2 regions of the Salinimonas sediminis genome follow, and region 2 is predicted to be linked to the other one. Evidence: predicted binding sites of a transcription regulator. Region 2 holds the regulator's gene; the other holds the start of a gene.

Region 1 (4,186 bases), 860 kb from region 2:
GCTATCCGGGGTATGTTACCGGGGAATGAAACTAGGAGAATAAGTCATGGAACAACTTAATCTTGCACTGGCAGCCGCCGGCGCTACGGTTTTATGTTTGGGCATGTTCACCCGACGAATTAACCACTCGTATTTTTCAATCCCGCTACTGGCACTCATAAGCGGTATTGTGCTCGGCCCGTTAGGTACCGGTCTGTTGCTACCCTCGAACTGGGGGGATAGTTTTAAAATTCTGGAGGAAGGGGCCCGCCTTACTCTTGGTATCAGCTTGATGGCTATTGCCCTGCGGATACCCAAAGACTTTCTGTTTAAACATCGTACGTCCTTGTTTATTTTGCTTGGCATAGGTATGCCAGCGATGTTTCTTATCAGTGGCTTAATGGTTCACTGGGCATTGGGTTTACCTTTTCTTGTAGCATTACTGGTCGGAGCCGCTATCTGCCCTACTGATCCGGTAATCGCCAGCTCTATAGTCACTGGCGGGCTGGCCCGCGAGCATCTACCTGAAGCCTTTCGGTATGGACTGTCTACAGAGTCAGCCGCCAATGACGGTCTGGCGTATCCGCTGGTTTTCTTGCCTATTTTGTTGTTAAAGCCGAACCAGGAAAGCCCCTGGCTTACCTGGTTGTGGGACGCCATATTGTGGCCTATTGGGGGCGCGGTAGTGTTAGGTATTGGTTTAGGCTGGGCAGTGGGCAAAAGTTTATTGTGGGCAGAACGTCATAACACGCTCGATCACAAAGCGTTTTTAGCGACGACCCTGGCGTTAACCATGCTGGCCCTGGGGTTAGGCAAATACTTTGCTACTGATAGTATAGTGGTTGTTTTCGTGGCCGGGGTGGTATTTAGCCAGTTAGTTGGCGGGGCCGCCCGGGCAAAAGAAGACAATGTTCAAGAAACGGTAAATCTGTTTTTCACCATCCCCATTTTTATCCTCTTTGGTTTGATGCTGCCAGTCGAACGCTGGCTGGAGCTTGGCTGGGGCGGGGTCATATTTACCCTAGGGGTGCTTTTGTTCAGACGAATTCCGGTGATTCTTTTGCTGGCGCCTGTTATGCCGCTGTGGAAAAACTGGAAGCTTGCGTTATTGGCTGGCCACTTTGGGCCTATCGGTATTTCAGCCCTTTTCTACAGCATGGTGATACTGGATAAAAGTGGACACGATATAGCCTGGGTAGCGGGTAGTTTGGTGGTAACCGCCTCTTTGGTTGTGCATGGCACAACTGCAGCGCCCTCAGCAAGGCTGTGGGCCAGGATCCACGAAAAGTGATCAGCCGTTATATGGTGGGGGTATCTAATACGCATGCTCGTTAAGCAGGTAAGCGGCGGCGCCCGTGCTATGTTTTATTATGGTATAGCGAAAAAGGAAGAACGAGCCGGTACTACCCAGCTGCTACCCTGTGTCCATGCGTAAAATCACTTGATGGCCCGCAATGCCAGATAAAACAAGCTAAGCTAATAAAAACCACTATTACTACGCGGCTATGCTTCATCAGCTTGGTCTTATCAGCTTAGCCTGCATACACTGTTAGTGATTACGTAGAGCATCAATAAGCTCGTCTTTATTCATCGTTGAGCGGCCATCGATGCCTACCTCTTTCGCTCTTTGATAAAGTTCGTCTTTTGTGCGATCTTCATATTTACGGCTTTTCCCCTCTTTTTTGGAAGGCTGTTGGGCTGAATTATTTTGCGCATTGGCTATGCGGGCGGACTTTTCCTTACTGTAGCCTTGGTCGCGTAACTCTTCATATGTATCGTCGTTTTTAATCTGGTTACCGTGGTCTTTTGCCATCACAAATTCCTTACTGGATTTTGTTACAGGTTATTGAGAAATCCCGTTTTCTGTATGTAGTTAAATAAAGTTATAAACCTACAGCTAAACGAAGATGTATTTAAAAACCTGTAGTGGATAATAGATTGTATTAGTGCATAGATAATTATGGAGGCCTGTAATAGGCCTCGTGTAACGGGTACTAACTAATGGTAATGCTTACAGCAGTCTACAATAGATTTAGCCGTTTCATTGCTATCACACCGGCTTGCAATATCGGCCACTGAAACAATGCCGACAAGACGTTTACTCTCTTGATTATCCAGTACAACTAAGCGCTGAACTTCATTTTTTCGCATGTTATTTAGTACGGTTTCAGTATCATCGCCTTTAAAACAATAAAGCACAGGCTCACTGGCTATTGAGGCAATCTCATCATCAAGATTTTTTCCTTTAGCAATAGCTTCAATAACCAAATCCCGGTCGGTAACCGTTCCTATAAGTTTATCGCCTTCGTAAATTGGCATTAAACCCGCTTTAAGCTCAGCCATTCTGTTTGCTACTTCTTTTACACTAGCGGTGGATGTAACAACTTCAGTATTTTTTGACATAACTTCATCAACTAACATTGCACTTCTCCATAATGTAAATACCTGAAATCATTTTCAGGTACTCTCTAGCAAGCAATTTCGATTCCATGGAGGGACGCTAGACATTAAACATTGCAGGGAAGGGAAGGGAAGGGAAGGGAAGGGAAGGGAAGGGTTACGTCAAAAGGCCGGTAAGCAAAATTATAACGGTAAAATTATAAAAAATTAAAAGCCGCTCCTTGCCCCAAATCAAGCTATACACGAGTTAGCAGGTGTTTAACATGGCTTATTCTAAGCTACGACTGAACAATGAGCGGGGTGCTTTAGAAAAATGGTCCAGAATTGGCTATACACGCAATATACACAAATCTATTAGTGAGCTGACCGTACAAAAGCGACTTGAATCGTATAGCACGGGTTATTGATATAATACTATTTTACTACTTTTTATTATAGCTGGTTACTAGGTAGTAGGTGGGATGTTGGGGAGGTAAGGCGCGTGTTACTTCTTCATAGTGAGTTTAGCGTGGTTTACCCCATTATCGTGTTCTGATTGCCAGAGCCTGCCGCCGATATGCATCTATCTACGACGATTCTATCGTCTACATTAGAGTGTATCAGGGCTCTACCACATTATGCTGCACGTGATAACAACGCGAGGGGTGCGGGCCCAACCGAGTACCACGGGCGTGTGCTAGCAAAGAGTAAAGCGAACTAGGCAGACAGTTAAATGTTGCTGGAGCCTGACGGCAAATTCTCCAAAAATTAAGTTTTTTTCATTATTGGTGAAATGAAGATATCCAGATAGGATAAAACTAATACTGCTCACATTAGCAAGGAGGTAGACGGTGGTTATCTTGCATGGAAAAAAGTAATTAGCGGAGAAAGCCAGTATCGATTTCAGCAATTCACCTACATTATTGATGCATTAAGTGCCTATTGCAAAAGGCGAGCTCTACGCGTAGTTGATATTACGGTGGTGAAAGATACCGAAACGTTATCGGTACAGTTGGAATCAGGCTTGTCTTTACAGTGTTCTCTGGACCCATGCGGAAGGGTCAAACTCATGCAGGCCGGGGAAAAAGCAAATGTAGTAGCTACCCTGATACTGAATAATGAAGAGTGGGTGATAGAGGAGGAATAAACATGGTTTTGTGACCAGCGTGTGTTACACCCACCTTCTTATTTTTTCCTATACCACAATTACAATTATTAAGTGGTCGTTTACCTATCTCAATATCCTACCCAGAACAATCGGCAAAATAAATACAGACTATTATCTACAAAATACCGCCGGAAAGTATAAGTATTAAAAAGCGGCGGTGTTAGTAAATGTGGTGTTAGTCAAAATAGAAGCAGCGTGACCTATTTTAGCAAATTAGCCGGAAAGCATAGGTTTACTATCATAGTAATAAAGTATTCAATATTCCGTCTTTAAAAATAAGGTGTGGGATTTTATTACAGGATGATTGATAAATATTTCATTGTTAAAAGAGCCGTTTAAAAAGCGGGTTTTTTTGAAGGTGAACCTTAGCTTTTATTCTATTCATTTCTGGCAAACATAACGCGCATTGGTATTAGGTGTGGTGTTATTTTTTAAGGTTTACCCAATCGTCATGGGTTGGCGAAGTTGGTAAAGCTATTGCTTAATTCATATCTTATTCATTTATTATTCTTCAAATTCAACTACGGCCATTATGTAAGGTTGATGTTTAGCCTGTACCTATTCTGCTAGTGAAAATAAGTTAAGCCCCGGCGTCGCCCTATTAATAACCACCAGGTGACTTGGTGTTGCGGTCAGCCCCAGTACTATTTTGCTATAGCA
Region 2 (4,186 bases):
TGAAGCTTACCTGCGCGATACAGAATACCGTTCCCTACAGGGCGAGCGGGTTAAGGGCTATCAGGCGCTACTGATTGCCAACTGGCTTTATATGCAGGGTATAGACTATACCTACGCTCCCGGTCCGCCAGCAAATAGCGCGATTGCCCCCGTCGACTTTCAGATTACCGGCACCCAGGTGTACCTGGTACATCATACGCTGGACCGACACCAGCAGCCGCAACCGGGGGTAGAGAAAGCAGCGTACCTCAGGTTGCTAAGTGAAACCCGCAAATGGTATCGGGCGGAGCAGGCGACCCTCATCGAAACCTTCCATTACCAGTGGAGTGAAGGACAATTAACCAGCGTCTTGAAAACCCAGCTCAGCAAAGCCGGAATAAGGCTACAGGCCCGCGATAAGGCCGACATTATTGCCCGGCTTGAAGAGCAAAACGCACTGGAGTTGGCGGCTCAGCGCTTTTTAAGTTGTCTGCAGGCCATTCGGATGGAGCAGCTGGATGAAACAGCTATTGCTACGCGGTTACAGCAACATGGGGTTATTAACGCTGAGCTATATGCCCAGGTATTAGCGCATTTTCATCGAGCCTATCAAAATGAACTTAGCGTCCAGCAAGCCATTGACTTTGATGACATGATAAGTCGGGCCACAACGTGTGTGGAAAATGCCCAGTGGAAGCCCGGTTATCGGCATATTTTGGTTGATGAGTTCCAGGATATTTCAACCTCCCGAATGGCGCTACTGAAAAGTTTACTGGAACAGGGACCGGCCCCGATCTTGACCGCGGTGGGGGACGACTGGCAGGCAATTTATCGTTTTTCCGGCGGTAAGCTTGCCCTGACTACCGAATTCGAGCGCTACGTCGGCAGCCATACTGTAACCCGGTTGGAAAAAACATTTCGCTATAACAGCAGTATAGCGCATACGGCCGGGCAGTTTGTTATGGCAAATCCATACCAATATAAAAAACGCGTAGACGCGCATGAGCAGGTAGATGAAGCGCAAATATACTTACTGGATGATTTGGTCTATGGCCAGCAGGATGCCACCCAGCGGGCTAAACATATTGTGGCTGCTATACGCAAAAAGTCGCCCGGCGATTCTATAGCAATTATGGCGCGTTATCGTTTTTTACTGGAAGATGCACGCACCACTTTACAGCCATTGAGTCAGGACAATTTGTTCTACTGGACCTTTCACGGCGCTAAAGGACTGGAAGCTGACCACTGTATATTGCTGGGCTTTAACCACGGCAAGCTCGGTTTCCCCAGCCAGAACAAAGCCGATATCTTGTTAGAGGCACTGCTACCTGCGCAGGATGAATTTGCCTATGCTGAAGAGCGTCGGCTTTTTTATGTTGCGCTAACCCGGGCGCGGCACAAATGCTACATTATTGCTGATCCGCTGGCGCCGTCTGCATTTATTACTGAGCTTACCGAACCGTCTTATCAGGTCAATATCGCCAGTGACACCTTCACCGAGGCTTTTCGCGCCGTGTATAAGTGCCCGTCCTGCGACAGTGGTTATTACAAAAAGCGCAAAGGTCAGTATGGCGAATATTATCAGTGTAGTGCTCAGCCTGGGTGCAGTAGTAAGCCCCGAATGTGCAAGACTTGCAGTGCGCCTGCCATTAATACCGGTAACGGCTGGCTCTGCCGCAATCCAGCTTGCTGATTGAGCCAGGTAGTTTGATTTAAAAAAACCGGTATTTAATAAACGTCAGCGCTAAACAGGCTTGTGCCAGCGGCCGGTTAGGGCAATAACTAGAAAGACGGCCGTTCGCCACATGCCCCTTGTTGGGTACTGCTAAACCAAGGTTGCCCGGGGCGATGAAGGTCGTTGGTAAGTGCGGCGCGATGATTCACCGTTATAACGGCCGGCTGGCGCGGTTTGTTGTTCTCGTCGAGTAAAAAATACTCCGACACATACTGCTTTAAAAATAACCGATTCTGATAACCTTCGTCGAATAATCTCACCCGGGTTACGGCCTTAAATCGCGCGCTATCAGCGTCAATTTTCAACAACTGTTTAAAAAAATGCCCTCGCGCGCTCTGCGCCTGCGAAAACAAGTTCAGCGTGCGCGCCAGTTGAGTATAACTAAGGGTTTCTTTTTGCAGTAAAAAGTCGTGATAACTGTGTGCCGGGTTCGCGGCCTGGCCCACTGTGTAGACCTGTTCATTTTCCCACGCACTTAGTAACTGCTGGCCTTGCTCAGTGTAGTCAGTCAGGGCGGCGGTATTCATGGTTACTGCATAATCGCTGATGCCGGCTGGCGTTACTTCGAACAGCATGACATCGGGCGTCAGCTTTGTGTGCTGTTCATCACTCAAACCTACCGCTTTACATTGCTCAGAGATAACGTAGTAGTAGCTGCCAGCCTGCATAGCAAAGCTGGCATTGGAGAAGATTGATAACGCCACCGCAATAAACCTGAGTTGAAAATTCATAGTAACTAAGCGAGCCCGCTGGTTGTGAAAAAAATACCACACATGGCTGTGCACGTACGGCGTTTTGAATATAGGGGATATTTCCAATACTCGCATCATAATCGACCCAGGCCAGCGATACTACCTTTGGCCGGGTGATCAAGCGGGGCTACCGGCATTATTACCGGTCACCACGCTGGCCAGTCTATTGCTCGATACAGTTAGATGGTAAGGTACAAGATTAAATTGATTCGGCCCAGCAAGTTCGACATCCCGAGCATGACCACAAAGATAGGCTTTACGAGTTTACCTACCAAAGTGCTTTAGGCATGCTAGTGCTACCTGTTCATAAACCTGTTATTTTCCGCGCGTTAACGCTTGCGAAATGTGGCCAACTGTATATACTCACAGTTAACTGTATGAAAACCCAGGCTGTTTATGCGTCCACTAACCCCCCGACAGACAGAAGTACTTGAGCTTATTAAATCCAATATGCGGGACACGGGTATGCCTCCTACGCGGGCTGAGATCGCCCAGCATCTTGGGTTCAAATCTGCCAATGCAGCTGAAGAACATCTAAAAGCTTTGGCTCGCAAAGGTGTGATTGAAATTTTGCCCGGCACCTCCCGTGGTATCCGCTTAACAACACCGCTTGAAGATGAAGCCGCGAATGAAGAAACGGGTTTGCCTTTGATTGGGCGGGTCGCTGCCGGTGAACCCATCCTGGCGCAGGAGCATATAGAAAGCCACTATCAGGTCGATCCTGCCTTGTTTCGTCCTCACGCCGACTTTTTGTTGCGGGTAGATGGCATGAGTATGAAAGATATTGGTATTTTAGATGGTGACTTATTGGCCGTACACCGTACTACGGATGTGCATAATGGCCAGGTGGTGGTTGCCAGGGTGGAAGATGATGTCACTGTTAAACGCTTCGAAAAGCGCGGTCATGAAGTGTTACTGCATGCAGAAAATGACGAATTTGCACCAATTAAAGTGGATTTGTCGGCCCAGCCTTTTACTATCGAAGGCTTAGCAGTGGGTGTTATTCGTAACGCTGACTGGATGTGATGTAAAAAGCACATTGCCAGCATTCCTGAAGCGAATGTTGGCAATAATTGTTGCCTGCGGTAACTTTTTCATTACCGCTGATGTTGGTAGCTTTACATTGCGTGTATTGACTATTCTTAAAACCTACCCGTTTTACCCCCCCTTCTATTGCTACATATGCCGTAATTAGGCGCGCTTACCGGAAAAAAATGTGTGTAACCACACTGCTTACTCAAATCAGCACGATGACGTTTATCATTTTCTAATAGCGCGCTGGTTTACCGGATGCTCACGGCATGTTCACACAGCCGCGGTGCAGACGCTTTTATTATCCAGGCGGGCATTTTATACCCTTCTACCGCTATACCCCTTTTGCTATCAAGCGTTTACCTTGCGATGAATAGCCCCTGTGCTGATTAGTAATTATCTGCCATTTTGATTTTTTAGTGCTTCGCCTGTAAAGGCGTTATCTTGTCTACGGCTATAGTCTCTGTTGCCACCGTTTTCATCGGCTGTATAGCCTCTCTCCACCCCACCAAATTAGCTGGTTGCTGGCTTTGAAAAGTCTTGCCCTGAATCAGCGACTTGCCAAAAAATTGTATAATTTTTTATCAAAAGACTAGACTCAAGGTTAAAAGTGTTTAATTCTTATACTGTTATTAACATAAGAATAACAATTACATAATACATCTATAACGGAATTAGTCGTAACAAC

What was found. Region 2 encodes LexA, which represses DNA repair genes until DNA is damaged. Its sites were predicted from a motif close to TACTGTATNNNNATACAGTA; they were not measured.
Region 1: a site for LexA is predicted at 1,804-1,823, ahead of D0Y50_RS16065 (DUF7218 family protein). Genes of this name have one in related genera too.

The regions. Positions count from the first base shown of each region.
Region 1 covers NZ_CP031769.1:3,662,989-3,667,174, reverse strand. Annotated here, with positions in the region: gene D0Y50_RS16070 (cation:proton antiporter domain-containing protein) at 47-1,270, shown strand; gene D0Y50_RS16065 (DUF7218 family protein) at 1,529-1,792, opposite strand; gene D0Y50_RS16060 (CBS domain-containing protein) at 1,978-2,400, opposite strand; gene D0Y50_RS19600 (hypothetical protein) at 3,338-3,505, shown strand.
Region 2 covers NZ_CP031769.1:85,743-89,928, forward strand. Annotated here, with positions in the region: gene D0Y50_RS00405 (UvrD-helicase domain-containing protein) at 1-1,672, shown strand, start outside; gene D0Y50_RS00410 (hypothetical protein) at 1,762-2,445, opposite strand; gene lexA (transcriptional repressor LexA) at 2,863-3,492, shown strand.